DNA from 4 places in the Marinomonas primoryensis genome. Region 1 is predicted to be linked to each of the others. Evidence: predicted binding sites of a transcription regulator. Region 1 holds the regulator's gene; each other region holds the start of a gene.
What was found. The regulator FliA, encoded in region 1, starts transcription of late flagellar genes. The targets are predictions, from matches to a motif close to CTAAAGTTNNNNNNNNNNCNGCCGATA.
Positions count from the first base shown of each region.

Region 2: the regulator FliA is predicted to act here: its motif matches at 2,827-2,853, upstream of MP3633_RS03695 (flagellin N-terminal helical domain-containing protein).
Region 3: the regulator FliA is predicted to act here: its motif matches at 2,456-2,482, upstream of flgM (flagellar biosynthesis anti-sigma factor FlgM).
Region 4: the regulator FliA is predicted to act here: its motif matches at 1,528-1,554, upstream of flgK (flagellar hook-associated protein FlgK).

Region 1 is NZ_CP054301.1:927,613-932,056, reverse strand. It holds gene MP3633_RS04285 (protein phosphatase CheZ) at 1-533, opposite strand, end outside; gene MP3633_RS04280 (chemotaxis response regulator CheY) at 543-923, opposite strand; gene MP3633_RS04275 (RNA polymerase sigma factor FliA) at 979-1,716, opposite strand; gene flhF (flagellar biosynthesis GTPase FlhF) at 1,814-3,076, opposite strand; gene flhA (flagellar biosynthesis protein FlhA) at 3,208-4,444, opposite strand, start outside.
Region 2 is NZ_CP054301.1:806,167-810,610, reverse strand. It holds gene fliD (flagellar filament capping protein FliD) at 1-1,178, opposite strand, end outside; gene MP3633_RS03700 (flagellar protein FlaG) at 1,220-1,642, opposite strand; gene MP3633_RS03695 (flagellin N-terminal helical domain-containing protein) at 1,707-2,774, opposite strand; partial or broken gene MP3633_RS18950 (flagellin) at 4,378-4,444, opposite strand, start outside.
Region 3 is NZ_CP054301.1:785,988-790,431, forward strand. It holds gene trpD (anthranilate phosphoribosyltransferase) at 1-76, shown strand, start outside; gene trpC (indole-3-glycerol phosphate synthase TrpC) at 97-912, shown strand; gene MP3633_RS03595 (OsmC family protein) at 956-1,363, shown strand; tRNA gene MP3633_RS03600 (tRNA-Arg) at 1,427-1,502, opposite strand; gene MP3633_RS03605 (flagella synthesis protein FlgN) at 1,587-2,066, opposite strand; gene flgM (flagellar biosynthesis anti-sigma factor FlgM) at 2,104-2,418, opposite strand; gene flgA (flagellar basal body P-ring formation chaperone FlgA) at 2,532-3,224, opposite strand; gene MP3633_RS03620 (chemotaxis protein CheV) at 3,365-4,294, shown strand; gene MP3633_RS03625 (CheR family methyltransferase) at 4,350-4,444, shown strand, end outside.
Region 4 is NZ_CP054301.1:797,860-802,303, forward strand. It holds gene MP3633_RS03665 (flagellar basal body P-ring protein FlgI) at 1-517, shown strand, start outside; gene flgJ (flagellar assembly peptidoglycan hydrolase FlgJ) at 526-1,497, shown strand; gene flgK (flagellar hook-associated protein FlgK) at 1,608-3,584, shown strand; gene flgL (flagellar hook-associated protein FlgL) at 3,589-4,444, shown strand, end outside.

The DNA of each region.
Region 1 (4,444 bases):
TCTAGAAGAATTGTGTTGAGGTTTGAATGCAAAGTGGTGGCACAATCATCCGCATACGATAAAAAGACATCTATGCGCTTGTATAAGTCTCGAAACTCTTGTGGTGTTAAATCACGCTGTATTAAGCGACTCCAATCTTTTCGTAGTTCTCTAGCCTGACTCTGTAATTCACTGGCCACAGGAACGCTACTATCAACCATATCCATGGTTTTATTGGCTGCAGCACTGGTCGTCTCAATAACATAATTCAATCGATCTGAAGCATCGGTGATTTTTGTTGCAGAATCACGCCCGCCCTCACCAACAACCAAATCTATAGAATCAACTTGAAAATCACGAATAGCATCATGCAAACTCCGCGTCAAATGACCCACTTCGTTATAGAAGCTATTATGACGAGCCTCGCTTAATTCTTGGATTATTTTAATAGCAGCACCAAAATCACCCACTTCAAGGTGGTTTAACAGTTCTACAGCACCGTCTTTTACTAGACTTTCAAATTCCACTAATCCAGAGCCCAATACATTTGACATCTAAAGCCCCTATTTTGCAGCGTCTATTCGTTCGAATATTTTCTCAATTTTTTCTTTGAGAGCAACTGCGGTAAACGGCTTAACAACATAACCATTCACTCCTGCTTGAGCTGCAGAGATAATTTGATCACGTTTAGCTTCTGCGGTTACCATGAGAACAGGGATACTTTTCAATTTCTCATCAGCACGAACTGCACGAAGCAATTCAATACCTGTCATACCCGGCATGTTCCAGTCGATTACAAGAAAATCGATTGTTCCACCTTGAAGTATAGGTAACGCAGTCGTTCCATCATCCGCCTCAACCGTATTGGTAAACCCTAAATCCCGTAGTAAGTTTTTAATGATTCGTCTCATTGTCGAGAAATCATCAACAATCAGGATCTTCATGTTTTTATCCAATGCACCCTCCACACCCAAAAGGTAATATTTCAAAACTCATAATTTAATCTCGCCAATCACTTAATCGAGCTCGCAATCGCATAGCCGCTTGACTATGGATTTGACTGACTCTTGATTCACTGACACCTAAAACAGCGCCAATCTCTTTTAAATTTAACTCTTCGTTATAGTAAAGAGATAAAACCAATTTTTCTCTTTCAGGAAGAGTGTCAATCTCTTTTACTAATTGACTCTGAAAACCACCTTCTTCAACTAAAGAGTAAGGTGCATTTTCAAACTCTGAATCAATATATTCTAAATTAGTTGTATCAGAGTCTAGCATTTCTTCATAGCTAAATAACTGAGTAGACATAGAGGAATGAATCATTTCATGATACTCCCCCATACTAATACCCATGTGAGCAGCCACCTCCATATCGGAGGCCTCACGCCCTAATTTGGCCTCTAATTCTTTAATGGCATTAGTAACCGCCCTTCCATTTCGTCTAACAGAACGCGGTGCCCAGTCCGTTTTTCGCACCTCATCCATTATAGAGCCGCGAATACGAATACCTGCATAGGTTTCAAAGCTGGCACCTTTGGTGGACTCAAAGCGCTTATAGGCTTCAATCAATCCCATCATACCGGCCTGAGTCAAATCATCTATATCGACACTATCGGGCAATCGAGCCAATAGGTGATAGGCAATTTTTTTTACCAAATACCCATACTGCTCAACAATCGAATCAATCGAAAGCGCCGCTTTTTTAGAGTATGTATTGTATCCATTTTTGGTCTGCATAAAATATTCTAAGCAACCTTTACTATTTAAGTTAGTTGCGCTAATCAAACTGTACTACATAGTTCAGCGTAACGCTTTCAGAAATAACATATCTTTACTAACTACCATACTTTAATGACCCATAGAGCTGACTATAATGCTCCGCTGTATAAACAGCTCGACTAATTAAGTTATGCGCTCTAGCTGGCTCAATATCATCAGGTATACGCTGGCCATCTGCTATATATACGACAGGTAAGCCCTCTTCAATAACTACACTAATCGCCTCGCCAAGTGAAGCTGATTCATCCAGTTTACTCAAAACACAACCATCTAATTGAACTTGAGAGTAAATATCGACAACTGTTTTTAATACTTGCCTTTGACTTGTGCAAGGTAATACTAGCAACTTTTTAAGACTAGCCCTTGCTCGCTTCATCATCAGAAGCTGTCGCTCAAGATTAGAGTCTCTTGGATTCATTCCAGCAGTATCAACAAGAACTAAAGAGTAATGTGCGTATTTTGCTAATACTTCATTTAAATCCGAATACTCATTAACCACTTCGACAGGCACATTCAGAATACGACCAAAGGTTCTTAGTTGTTCATGTGCCGCAATACGATAACTGTCTGTTGTAATTAACACCACCCCTTCAGAACCATGCTTTAATACATGCTGAGCAGCGATCTTACCTATAGAGGTTGTTTTACCAACACCTGTTGGCCCCATAAACGCAATACAGCCTTTAAGCTCAGTAGAGCTTGAACGAACAGGGATATAATCAGCCAAATGCGCAAGAAGACGATTCCAGTCATCCTCCCGTCCTTTTAAATCGATATCATCTATCAACCTAGAAACGACAAACTCAGACAACCCCAATCCCTTTAATTTTTCACGGGCTCTCTGCTCAACTGCGCTTATCTTGGAATCGTTGCTACCTTCATTCTGACGCCGCTCCAACATAGCACGGACATTTTGAAGTTCTAATTCCATCTCACGCAATTGCTTGGCACTATCATTATTTCGTACAGATAGGGCCTCTTCCACCCGAGGGTCTTCTTTATCTTCAGCTAGTGGAGGCATATCAAACTGTGCTGTAGAAGACTTATTGAACTGTTCAGATTTAATACTGGAAGTATTAGTTTGAGGTGCTGTCTGCTGCTTTGCCCTCTCTATACGCTCTAAGTAATCCGAGCTAGGGTCTGCATACGGTTCAGAGCGAGGAGCTGACGAACGCTTAGAGGTCATGCTGGAAGGTAAAGATCCGTCATAATCCAAAGCGGCAACTATTTCGATCTCGCCTGTAGGCAGACGTTGATTTGACAAAATGACTGCATCAGGGCCCACAGCATCACGGACCTTCCGTATCGCTTGCCGCATGTCAGGTGCTCGAAACCGCCTAATTTGCATGAATAACTTAATCCTTCCAGTTTATTTTTCTTACAAATCCATAGCTTACCCGAAAGATTCCAATAAATATAGATACAATCTACTGCCTCGATAGGTAGATCTTATTGACCAATAACACCCACAACAGTAATACGTTTATGGTCTGGCACCTCTTGATAAGAAAGAACCGACATGTTGACCATACCATAACGCATAAAGCGCGCTAACATAGGCCGTATAGGCGCAGATACAATCAAAATAGGCGTATTTCCCATCGCCTCTTGCTGCTCCGCCGATTGACGAAGAGAAGCTTGTAATTGCTCCGCCATTTGCGGCTCTAAAATAAGCGCCTCCTCATTTTTAATACCAGACTGCTGACTTTGCTGAACCGTCTGCATGAGCATTTTTTCTAACTGAGGTTCAAGCGTCAAAACTGGTATTTCATCAACCCCATCCGCTAATGTTTGAATAATTAACCGCGATAAGGATGTGCGAACGGCTGCTGTCAATATCATAGGATCCTGAGTCTTAGGCTGCACACCCATTATTGATTCAGAAATGGTTCGCATATCCCTAAGAGGAACCCCTTCAATCAATAAATTCTGCAAGACCTTAAGAAGAACACTCAATGGCACAGTATTCGGCACTAACTCTTCAGCTAACTTAGGATTATATTGTTTTAATAAGCTTAACAACTGCTGAACCTCATCATGACCAATCAACTCATACGCATGCTTATGCATGATCTGATTAATATGAGTCGCCACGACCGTACTTACATCAACAACCGTATACCCAAAGGTTTGAGCCTGATCCCTTTTCTTAGGGTCAATCCACACTGCGTCCAAACCGAACGACGGATCTTTACCAGCAATCCCGTCAATAGTTCCAAACACCTGCCCAGGATCAATCGCTAAATCTTTATCGGGGTGAACCTCTGCTTCAGCCAAACTCACCCCCATAAGAGTGACCCTATATGCATTAGGCATTAAGTCCAAATTGTCTCGGATATGAACACTGGGCACTAAGAAACCTAAATCTTGAGATAACTTACGACGCACACCTTTTATCCGAGCTAATAGCTCACCACCTTGGGTTTTATCAACAAGCGGTATTAAACGATACCCCACTTCTAATCCAAGCATATCAACAGGAGCCACGTCATCCCAACTAAGGTCTTTTACTTCAGTCGGCGCAGCACTATCAGCAGACGCCTTGCTTTTACTACCTTTTTGCCCTTGGGCGGATTTTTGTTTCTTCCGGTATTCAAGATAATAAGCAAGCCCCCCCAAGCAAGCCGCCAGCGACAAGAAGGAGAAATGCGGCATACCAGGAACGATCCCCATAACCGTCATAACA
Region 2 (4,444 bases), 120 kb from region 1:
GTACTGTTCATTCCTCTAGGGCCGGCATAAGTGTCGAGCAGCCCATCAAGTGATGTTGCCAGGCCATTTTTGCCTATAAATAAAGAGGCTACACCATCGAAGTCCTCCTCAACAGCGCTATTAAACTTATCACTATCATAGCTTAGCGTTCCATCTTCTAAAAACTCGACGCCAACATCAAAAATAGAGGTAAAAGCGCTACCTTCGCTTGAGTGATTAGACATCAAGTCGCTGGCTAGTGATGAACTTAGGTTACGAATCATACTATTGCCATTTAAAACGGAACCTTTCGCAGTATTCTGTTTAAAGACTGAGATTAGTTCATTATAAGAGCCGACAAAGCCTTGAATCGTATTTTCAACGGTTTCTTTATTATAACTAATGTCTACTTTAATAGGCTCTTTAGACACATCTAACGCGCTGATTGTTAGCCCTGCGACCGCTTTATCAAACTCATTGCTATCATTTCTTACTCGAATTCCATCAACAGTAATAATGGCATCTTGAGCTTCACCGCCTAAAGGAACACTTAGGCCAGGGAAGAAACCACCAAGAGCAGCACTGTCTAATGTAAGGTTACTACTGTCTATACTTAAGGTATTACCTACACCCGTTTTCGTTGATGTAATGGTAAAAAACATATGGCCATCACCATCGTCAACCAAATTGGCAGAGACTCCGAGATCTTTACCTGCTGAATTTATCTGTTCACGAAGCTTAGACAATGTAGTGTCTGGCTTTACATCAAGTACAAGCTCATCGTCACCAGCCGTTAACGTTAATTCGCCACCAGAGGAAGTAACAACTTCATCCCTTGAAGAAAATGACGAGATATCAGAAACTAAGCGGCTGCCTTTTGCTAACTGGTTTACTTGAATTGAATAGGTATCAGTGGAAGCGGTTTTATCAGGAATAATAGAAAGAGATTCTTTACCTTCTTTTTGTTGTATTATGGCATTACGCCCAGAAAAAAGGTCATCGTCGTTGAGGGTGGTAACAAATGTCTTAAAATTGTCTATAGCCAAACCTACCGAACCGAGAGCAGAAAGCTCTGCTTCGTATCCAGCCAGTTTATTTTCATATAACTTAACTTTTGTATCCCTTCTGGCACTGACCATGTCACTTACTAGAGACTCAAGATCTAAACCAGATCCAGCACCTAATGAGCCAATTGCCATAACAACTCCCCTAAAACTAACACATCAATATTTACGATAGATTAAACTTCACTATTTACCAGTGTCCCCTTAATATCGCTAAGTTGGCTCATAATAGCATCGATTCTTTCAGACATTTTAAGAAATTCTTCAGTCGGCATTTGACGTACGACATCTCCTGTCGTCTGATCCATAACTTTTACAATATTTTTACTTCGATCCTCAGTCATTTCAAATCTCAAATGAACATTTAATTGAGACATTTTCTTATTAGCAATGTCAATATCATGAGGTTTGACATCAGGAGAACGTGAAGAGCCCTGATTGTTGCTATTATTGCCTGTTTTATTACTATCGGCTGAATTTTGAATAGCTTTAGCACTTGCTTGACGCAATGTTTTAAAATGTTCATCCGCCCGCTGATCTTGTCTGACTGTAATACCCCCAATAGACTGTTTTGTATAATCACTTGAATTAATTGACATATCATTAGTCCTCTAAGTGAGACAAAAGCTGGAACAATGTTCCAGCTTTTCGCCACCACTAATTTTAGCCCAAAAGAGACAACGCTGTTTGTGGACGTTGATTGGCTTGAGCCAAGATTGATGAGCTTGCTTGCTGAAGGATTTGAGAACTTGTTAGCTTCGCAGTTTCTTCCGCAAAATCTGCATCACGTACACGAGAACGTGCAGCCGATACGTTTTCAGAAATATTACTCAAGTTGCTGATACTTGAACCCAAACGGTTTTGGACCGCACCTAGCTCAGCACGTTTTGAGCCAACCGCTTCGATCATACTGTCTACGATATTGATCATGCTCTGTGCATTTGCCATTGACGTAACCGATGGCGTACTAAAACCTTGAGAGGTGTCACCAAAGCTTTTACTACGATCTGGTTGCTTAGGAGCATTTGGGTCAACATAAACTTCACCACGCTCTTCCGCATCCGCTTTAGCTTGAATTTCTGGGTCTACATATTCATCGCCATTTGCTTCAGCTATTGCTCTATCTTGTGCTTTACCGTCCGCTTTTTGTGTTTCATAAGCTTCTAGCTCTTTTTGATATGTCGCATCAGAAGACAGGCCGGCCATAGTGAAGCCACCGTTACCTGCGTAATCCTGCTTCTCACCTTTACTCAAATCAAAACTGATTGTTTGATTTGCATCAGCGCCAACTTGATAAACACCAGCATACGTTCCATCGAGCAGAGCACGACCACCAAAGGTGGTATCGGAAGCGATACGGTCGATCTCTGTGGATAAAGCACCCACTTCTTGCTGAAGCGCTTTACGGTCTGAATCAGAGTTTGATCCGTTTGCAGACTGTATAGACAACGTACGCATACGTTGTAGCATATTTGTCGTTTCATCCAACGCGCCTTCTGCAGTTTGAGCTACAGAAATACCGTCATTGGCGTTACGAACAGCCTGATTCAAACCATTAACCTGAGATGTCAATCGGTTAGAAACCTGCAAGCCAGCCGCATCATCCGCCGCACTGTTAATACGCAAACCAGAAGATAAACGCTGATAAGACGTATCCAAGGTTTTACTTGAATTCATCAGCTGACGCTGGGCATTGATAGATGAAGTATTTGTATTTACGTATAAAGCCATTATAGCCTCCTGGATTTCATAAAATCCTGCAAAAAAGCAGATCGTATAAGGTTTTCGACAAGATTTTGAAAACCTTTAGTTAATTTCGGAAAGTTTTTTCCGCAATTGGGAAAAAAACTTCCTACCTGACGGCAAATTAATGCCTAAATAATTGTTTTAAAAGAACTTTAAAATAATTATCTTCTGAAAACATTGTGTGATTTTTTTCTAAAAAGAAAAAAATACGCAATTATGCTCAAACCTTTATCCAATACGTCGAGTTGATACGAGCTATAGCTCAAAACAACCAACGAAAGCACTCTGCATAAAATTAAGCGGCAAAAAACCGCCTTAACAAAAGCAAAAAACGATCACTTAACGCCTTTAGATGCCGCTATAAATCAGCATCTAAAAAAGAACGCAAAAACCAACATGTTTTTCGCCATCGAGTACTAGCGCAAACAATTCACGCCAATACACACCGCTCAAAAAAGACCAGTGAACGCCATGCGACACAGCGCTTAACCGAAGCGAACGGCCGCAATAATCCTAAGAATATTTTCTCGTGACTATTCAATCACTGCCCTCCATCGTCGAGTACTTGCGTAAAAAATGCACGGCGACATACACCACTCAAAAAAACCAGTGAACGCCATGCGACACGGCATAACCGAGACGAACGGCGCAATAACCTAAGAATATTTTCTCGTAATTATTCAATCACCGCCCTCCATCATGCGTTGCACCAAATCTGCGCGTCAGAATGCACAATTCAAAAAGACCAGTGAACGCCATGCGACACGGCATAACCGGACGAACGACCGCAATAACCCAAAAATATTTTCTCGACTATTCAATCACCGCCCTCCATCATCATGCGCGCAAATCTGCGCGTCGACATACCACTCAAAAAGACCAGTGAACGCCATGCGACACGGCATTTAACCGAGGTAAACGGCCGCAATAACCTAGAATATTTTCTCGTGACTATTCAATCACCGCCTCCGTCATCATGCGTTGCACCAAAATCTGCGCGTCGAAATACACCACTCAAAAAAGACCAGTGAACGCCAGGCGACACGGCACTTAACCGAGACGAACGACCGCAATAACCCTAAGAATATTTTCTCGTGATTATTCAATCACCGCCCTCCATCATCATGCGTTGCACCAAAATCTGCGCGTCGATATACACCATTCAAAAATAGGCTTTCGAAGATTCATACTGGACTCCCGCGTTCAAAAAAAGCACCTTCAATCCCAATACATAAAATTAGATCCATTAAATAAATCACCTTAAACAAAGCCACCTATCACTGGAAAAAGCATTCCGTTTAAAGCAACATCCATTGTGAAAAGCTGATCTCAAAAGAGGTCTGAAAAAAAATTTTCCATTCATAACCACCTATGGCATAAGCCTTAAAGCATTTCCTACACACTAAAAAACAATCAATAACTGACTAAAACCCCATCATTCAGGCAAAAAAAAGCCGGGTGATAAATCACCCGGCTGAAAAGGCACCTCTAGGAGAGAGAAGTTGCCTATATTCCGAGAATTACTCGAACTTTTTTGATTGAAGCCGCTATTTCTTTTCGACTTCAATTAACAATCAACTCATTAAGATTAAGCCCCTAATAACTTCAAAGCAGCCTGTGGTCGTTGGTTCGCTTGAGCAAGTATGGTTGAACTG
Region 3 (4,444 bases), 140 kb from region 1:
TGGCGGTACCGCCAAAGTCAAAATGTCAGAATTGGCCAGTTTTACACGTTGTTTTATGAGTCCTGACTTACTGTAATTGATAGGAGCGGTAGCGTAATGCAAATAGAAACACCGACTATTTTAAAGAAAATTGTGGCTCGTAAGTACGAAGAGATTAGCGAGCGTAAAGCTCATACACCTTATGGCAACTTAGAAGTCGCGGCGTCCGTGGCGAATGTACACAATGCGCCGCGAGGCTTTGCTCAGGCGTTGAAGCATCAGATTGCGATAGGTAAAGCGGGTGTGATTGCAGAGGTGAAGCAAGCGTCTCCGAGTAAGGGAATATTGCGCGACCCATTCATTCCAGCAGATATTGCAAGGTCTTATGAACGAGGTGGTGCGGCTTGTTTGTCCGTTTTGACGGACAAAGACTTCTTTCAAGGTCATGAAGACTTTTTAGTGGAAGCACGTGCTGCTTGTAAATTGCCGGTTATTCGTAAGGACTTTATTGTCGACGAGTATCAAGTATTAGAAGCCAGAGCGATTGGTGCTGATTGTATTTTGCTGATAGCAGCTTGCTTGAGTGGCGAAAAATTACGTCAGCTCGATATTATAGCTCGTGATCTTGGTATGGATGTTTTGGTTGAAGTGCACAATCGTCAGGAGTTGGATTTGGCTTTGGAATATACTCAGACTGAATTGCTTGGCATTAATAACCGTGATTTGCACACCTTTAAATTGAGTTTGGATCACACTTTTGAGTTGATGGGCCTTGTGCCTTCTGATCGTCTTATTGTGACTGAAAGTGGTATCCATACTCGTGATGATGTGGCGTTGATGCGTCAAAAAGGGATTCACGCATTTTTAGTAGGTGAGACGTTTATGCGAGCGGATGATCCTGGTGATAAATTGGCTGAACTTTTTCAGTCCTAGTAACGGTAATGTCAGTCATAGCAGAATGAAGTAAGGTTGAATTATGAAAACGAATGTTAGTTGGCAAGAAGATGTTCATTTTACCGCAGAGACGGGGTCTGGTTTTAAGATAGAGATTGACGGTAATCAAATTGCTGGCGCAAGGCCGATGGAGTTGTTGCTTGCGGGCTTGGGTGGCTGTACATCTTATGATGTGGTTGGGATTTTAAAGAAGTCTCGTCAAGACGTTGTGTCTTGTGTTGCTCAAATAGAGGCCGATAGGGCGGATTCTGTACCTGCTGTTTTTACTGAAATTCGCGTACATTTTGTTGTTACTGGGCGAAAATTGAAAGAAAGCGTTGTTGCTCGTGCGGTTAAGTTATCTGCTGAAGAGTATTGCTCTGCATCATTAATGTTAGAAAGAGGTGGTGTTAAAATTGTCCATAGCTTTGCAATAATTGATATTGAATGATTTTTTTTTAAAAGAATTTTAAAAAAGAGCCCTGAGGCTCTTTTTTTTGTTTTATAAGAAATTTGGTGTCCCCACCAGGACTCGAACCTGGAATAGCTGCTTAGGAGGCGGCCGGTATATCCTGTTTACCTATGAGGACTTATATTGAGGCGTGATTTATACATTAATTATGTTTAGATTACAAATGTGAGTCGAGCTTGTATCGTATTGATTCTTATGGTTTTTAAGCTCGCCCTAAAGTGTGTTTACTACTAATAGGACGTGTTGAACCTCTAGCTGTATAAACTTTATTTTTGCTGCTATGACCTTGAAGTAGCTCGAAGAGGTGTTTGTTGCGTTTTTGTAAGGTATTTAAAACTCGAGCGTTTGTATTATTTTGTGTTTTGCATTTTTTCAGTAGCGTTTCACAATCTTGCATTAATAGACGAACATTATCCATAGAACTGTCTTGTAGGGTAAGCCAGCTTTTAAATTCTTCTTCAGAGGGTTTTTTACGATCGACAATGTCAAATTTAATAAGAATATTAACTCTTTTTTCATTGAGCTTATTCATTTCATCAAGCAGGACTTGTTTTTGTTCGGATAGGGTAATGATGGTTTCGCTGTCCAATTGCCCATAGGCTAGTCGCTCTTCATCAAGGAGCGAAGAGAGTTTTTCTAATATCTCTTTGCTTCTTATGAATATAGGGGCAATAGGGATCATAGGGCAAACCGTTCACAGACTGAATAGAGTGTACAGTCTAGAATAGCGAATCCATAGAAGCCATATTATTCGCAAGCTTCTGCGTATCTATTTTATATTCGCCTGCAGCGATAGCACTTTTGATTTGTTCTACTTTTTCCATGTCAACATCTGGTAAGTTGCCAATTTTAGAATGCTGATTTTGTAGGGTCTGTGCAGTACCGCTTAATTTAACGGTGTCTTCAGCTAAAGTGCCGCCATTTTTTACGCTGCTTTGTTTCTCTGTCGTACTAACAGTTGCATCGTCTTTTTGCGAGCGTTCACTTTTATTGATCGTGCTCTGGTTTGATAGACCTGTAAGGTGTATTGCCATTGGGTTTTCCGCCCTTTAATGATTTGCCTGTCTATGTTGTCGGCAAGATCCACAAAAACTTTAATGAAAAGCTTCAGAAAAAAAGAATATATAAACTGCCGGTCAGTCTGTACTCAATAGTTTACAAGAACCTCACTGTCAGTTACAACTTTGGCGTATATAATTCTTTCAGAACTTGTGTTTTGGACACGTATTTGTTGTCCTTCTACACCATTTTCTAAAGCAACACCATTCATTCTGACGGTAATACTGCCACTTTTTGCTGTTATTAATACGACATTGCCTTTTTTTACAAGCATTGGTGGGGTCGTTAGATTAACCGTTATAAAGGTATTAATGCGCAAGTTTCGTGATGCGACCTGGCCATAAGGAGGGTTTTTCTTTGTAAAAACATGTCCTCTTAAGCTAGATAAGTCGACTTCACCCACATCCGTATTTGACTTACTGATGACTTGGCCGCGATTAATTGGAGTGATGGTTTTTATGGCCGGAATCATGATGGATTGGGTAACGGGAGCATAAGACTTCCACGTAGGGTTGTTGCAACTGATTTCATAATTTGTGCGTTTGGTCGCTTCTGGTCTCTGATTGCGGATTTGAATCGACTCACTGTCGCAAGCCGGTAAATAATTGAGCGCTGCTGCATTATTTAATGTAATGCTAATAATGGCATCCGGATATATTTCTGCCAGTCTAGGAATCTCTACTTGGTTTATGTAGTGATTAATTTGATCTTCAGTAGATAAGGCAAATGTAAAACTGGCTTGAAAACAAATGAAGGCTAAGCTTAGCCTTATGATTCGCATGATTCGCTCACTTTGTCTATTATGGCGTTATAAATAAGATAGTTAGTAAAATATTAGAAAGCACTTTATCATTGGATGATGCATTTTAACAATTTTGAGGTTATACCTCGGTATAATGTTTACACATTTTGGAGGCGTTTATGGCTGGAGTTTTGGATACTGTTAACCAACGTACGCAGCTTGTAGGGGAAAATCGACTTGAACTGCTGTTGTTTCGCCTGAATGGTAAGCAAATTTATGGCATCAATGTCTTTAAAGTGAAAGAAGTTCTTCAGTGTCCGAAGTTAACAACTATGCCTCACAGTTCGCCTGTGGTCAGAGGTGTTGCTCATATTCGTGGTGGAACCATTCCAATTTTAGATTTGGGTTTGGCAACTGGCGCGAGCCCAATGGAGAATATCAGTCAATGTTTTGTCATTATTACGGAATATAATCGTCGAATTCAGGGTTTTCTGGTTCGTGGCGTCGAGCGTATCGTAAACATGAACTGGAGTGATATTCAGCCCCCACCTAAAGGGTTGTCGAACGATAACTATTTGACTGCTGTTTGTCAGGTCGACAAAGAAATGGTTGAGATTATCGATGTTGAGCAGATTCTATCTGAGGTTGCTCCTACTCGACAGGATATTTCGGAAGGCATTGTAAATGCTGACGTAACAGAAAATGCGAAAAAGCATCATATACTTATTGTTGATGACTCTTCGGTTGCACGTAAACAAATTAAGCGTTGTATGGAACAGGTTGGTTTTGCTACCACCGTTTTGTGTGATGGTCGCGAAGCGCTTACCTTCCTCCAAGACATGGTTGCAGAAGGAAAAGACGTCACGCAGGAGTTTTCTATGGTTATTTCTGATATTGAAATGCCAGAGATGGATGGATATACGCTGACGACAGCTATTCGTAATGATAGTCGTCTACAAGATTTGTTCATTCTTCTTCATACTTCTTTGAGTGGTGTTTTCAATGAAGCGATGGTGAAAAAAGTTGGGGCAGATGGTTTCTTGGCGAAGTTCCAACCGGATGAATTGGCTCGATTGGCAATAGAAACTGTGCAGGTGCAATCTGAATGATGTTTAGGCTAATCTTTGAAGTGCCTTCTTTATCCCTGTTACTTATGGAGTTTTAATGCTCAGTAGTACAAATGCAATTACACCTAATGGCTATATTAGGTTCAGAGATTACTTGCAGAAAGCGTGTGGAATCTCACTGAGTGATAACAA
Region 4 (4,444 bases), 130 kb from region 1:
TACAACGGCAAAGCATGTTTCAGATAAAATCAATAACCTTCTGGGGCCTGGTGTGGCGACAAGCCTTGATGCGACGTCAATACGGGTCTCTGCACCGAGAGATCCAAGTCAGCGAGTGACTTTTTTATCCATTCTTGAAAATCTTGAAGTGAAGGTGGCTGAAGAGCGTGCGCGTATTGTTGTTAATTCTCGTACGGGAACCATTATTATCGGTCAGCATGTCAAAGTTTCTCCCGCTGCGATTACGCATGGTAGTTTGACGGTGACAATAAAAGAGGTTCCGCCGGTGATTGGGCAAGATGGAACCGTAACCGGAGGGGAGACCATCGTATCGCCTCGTGAAGGTATTGCTATTGGCCCTAACAGCGGCCATATGTTTGTTTTTAATCCGGGTGCGTCATTGAATGATATTGTTCGAGCCGTTAATCAAGTGGGGGCTGCGCCTGGAGATGTCATGGCGATCTTAGAAGGCTTAAAACAAGCTGGTGCCATTAATGCCGACTTAGTAGTGATATAGGCTTTACTATGAACTCAGTTCCACCAAAGGACGATTTTTTTGCAGACTTTTCTTCATTAACCGCGTTAAAGACGAAAGCGCAAAAAGACCCGGAATCCGCTCTAAAAGACGTTGCTCAACAGTTTGAGTCAATCTTTATTAATATGCTTTTGAAGAACATGCGCAGTACGAATGAGGCGATTGGTAGTGGTTTATTCTCCAGTGCTCAAACTAAGCAATATCAAGAAATGATGGATTCCCAAATGTCTCAAGGTTTGGCGAAATCGGGGGGGCTTGGATTGTCTGAAGCGCTTATTCGTCAATATCAAACAAAGCAGCAAGGTCTCAGCACGCCAGAAGCGAAAGAGCGAGGAGATACGGATTTTTTGAATCAAGTGGCTAGACAAGACTTGGTGAGAATTCAAGCATTGGCTCATCGTGCCTCAACTGAATTTATTCAATCGGTTCAACAAGAGACTCAAAATAGCCCTGCTAGTAAAGTCGCTTCTTTGCCTTCGGCACTGTCTGTGGTGTTTGAGTCGCCAGATGATTTTGTTGATAATCTTTGGCCTCATGCTCAACAAGCCGCAGATAAGTTGGGTGTGAACCCTAAGGCAATATTGGCCCAAGCCGCACTAGAAACTGGTTGGGGTAAATACCCGATTGCCAAAGAAGATGGCGCTGCTAGTTTTAATTTATTTGGAATAAAAGCAGATAACCGCTGGCAAGGCGATAGAGCGGTTGTGAATACGTTAGAGTTTCGCGATGGTGTTGCGAAACGGGAGAAAGCCGCGTTTCGTGCTTATGATTCTTTTTCACAAAGCTTTGATGACTATGCTGACTTTCTGTCTTCTAGTGAGCGGTATAAAGATGCCCTTCAGGCCGGAGATGACGCGTCAATGTTTGCCGCTTCGTTGCAAAAAGGTGGCTATGCGACGGACCCTAAGTATTCAGAGAAAATTGACAGCATCCTTTCCAGTAAGTGGTTTCAACGCCTTTAATAATAAAAAATGGCTCAATTCTCAGCGTTGGTAAAGTTTTTGCATGAATAGCCGATATGATCAAGTAAGTTCAAAGGTTATTTTTGAAAAACGTACTAGGGGTGTGAGCTATGAGCTCAAATTTATATTCAATTGGTTTGTCTGGGCTTCAGTCTAGTAATGCTCGTATTAACACGACAGGGCAAAACACATCCAATGTGGATACTGAAGGCTACAGCCGTCAAAGAACGGATACCACAAGTTCGCCTGTTGGTGGTGTTGTTCTTCGTGATACCTCACGCCTAGTCGATAATTTTGTTAGCTCTCAGGTTCGCTCTGATACTTCAACCTTTTCATATTACGACACTTATCATTCTATGATATCGACATCGGACAGTTTATTGGCTGAAGATAGTATTTCTCTTAATACTTATATCAATAACTCGTTTGATGCCTTGCAAACCGTTAATAATGACCCTACCTCTTCTTCATTAAGGCAGTTGGCTCACTCCAGTCTAAGTAATCTTGTTCAGCAGTATCATACGCTTTCAGGCGTTGTAAGTGATCAAGAAGGCTTGGTAGATGCTCAGCTTGCGTCTTCTTTAGGCGATTTGAATACAATCACAACGAAGATTTCAAATCTGAACGAACAGATTTTGAGACAGGAAGGTATTTCGATTTCTCCTGCAAATGAACTTCGTGATAAGCAAGAATTATTAGCCAAAGATTTGTCTAAATATTTGGATATCAAAGCCCAATTTAATGACAAAGGATTGATGACTATTCAACTGGCGAATGGTCAGCCTCTGGTAATGGATCAATTTCCTACAGAATTAAAAGTGAGTCCAAACCCACTACACCCTAAAAAAATTGATTTGGTTGTTAGCTTTGGCGATTACGAAGTGGGTTTGAAGACGCAGGGGCTTGGTGGAAGTGTTGGAGGGTTGATTGATTACCGGTCTGAATTTAGCGTTTATGCAGATAGGACATTGGGTCAACACGCTATAGCACTGGCAGATGCGATGAACACTCAGAACAAGAAAGGACTTGATGCCGATGGTCAATTCGGAAAAGACTTGTTTTCTTTGGGGGACATAAATGTTTACTCCACAGCGGACAACCTTAATAAAGCGAAAGAAATATCAGTGAGGGTATCAGCGGGTCAATCCGCCAAAATTACAAAAGATACCTATGAACTAAATAGAACAGATGACAATTTATTCTCAATTAAGAAAATTAATGCAGAAGGCAAATCAACAGACAAAGCGATTACCTTTGACCCAAGTCTTTTGCAAAAAGATAGCAATGGCTATTTCAAAATTGATGAGCTTGGTCTTGATATCCGTCTTGATGGTATCGATAAAATAGATAAAGACGATGTTTTTCAATTCACGCCTACTGAGGGGGCCGCTGCAAAATTAGGTTTGGTCTCAAAAAATGGTGAGGCGATTGCTCTAAGCGCGCCAATTGGTGTAAGTACAGGCTCAGATAATTTATCGGATGCAAGAGTTTCTCTTACTTCTGTTACAAATATAGACCCTGAAACATCTGCTTTTTCATCGGATGGCTCTTTATATCCTAGTGCGCCACATAAAATCTATTTTACCTCTCCAAGTTCCTATGTTGTTCAGAATTCGTCTGGTGTTGAATTAGCAAAAGTCGAGAATGTCATAGAATTTAGTAATTTGCTTGAAAAAGCAGGATTATCAAACGAAGCGGGTTTTGATGTGTCAGTTTCCTCTATGCCAAAGCGAGGTGATGAGTTTTCAGTTGGCACGGACAATATAGGTCAATCTGACAACTTTAATGGTCTGGCGTTAGCTGATTTACAAAATCAATCTCTTATTGATGGTAAAGCAACTCTGGTGAAGTCTTTTTCTGGCTTCATATCCTATGTAGGTAGTAAAACCGCAGAGATAGAAGGTCATGCAGACTCAAGTGAAATTGTAATGAACGAAAGCATTGCTCGTCGAGATAGATTATCAGCGGTAAGCCTTGATGAGGAGGCTGTGAATCTTTTGAAGTACCAGCAATCCTATTCTGCTTCTGCTCAAGTGGTAACGGCAGCTCGCACGACGTTCGAGACTTTACTTGGGATTATGAGGTAAGTTTATGCGAGTAACTAATAACTTAATCTATGGTCAGGCAAATAAGTCTATGGCCCAATCCAATGAAAAAATTCTTAATATTCAAGAAAAAATTTCATCTCAAACAAATATTATAAAACCGAGCGATGACCCTGTCGGTGCTAGCCAAATTTTGATGTATGGCAGTAAGAACCAAACATTAAAGCAATACGATGAAGCCATGAAAATGGCAACGGGCAACTTAGAGTATCAAGAAGTTGCTTTAGACAGTTTGAATGACTTTTTAGATTCTGCCAGAACGCTATTTATTCAGGCACAAAATGATATCAACACTCAAGTCGACATTGAGGCCATTGCCCATGAAGTTTCTTTGATAACAGAGTCCATGGCAGACTTGATGAACTCTAAAAGTGCTGATGGTAACTATATTTTTGCAGGTACAGACTCACAAAGCCCAGCTTTTATTATAGGAAGCGATGGTCGTTACCAATGGGCTGGCAATGAGGGGCAAAAATACGCTCAAATCTCAGAAGATTTGAAGATCCCAGTTACCAATTCAGGTAAAACACTTTTTCAAGATATTTGGACAAATCGAACGTTTGTATCAAAAGTCGTTGATGGCGATGTATTGCTAACAGATAAAGTACAAAATCAGGCTGATTTTGATTCGTTTATGGCGAAGCATTATGATCCTGAGGATGCCAAATCTAATAAATACAGCCTTGTTACGTCATACGCTGACGGAGGTCGCTCATCTTTAGAGCGTGCAAAAGAACAGCCTGGAGCGGATGCTGACGGCTACAATTTGTTTGACGGAACGTCGGCCGACTATGTTATTACAAATCATTTGGGTGAAGAGGTTGATTCTGGTAATTATAAAG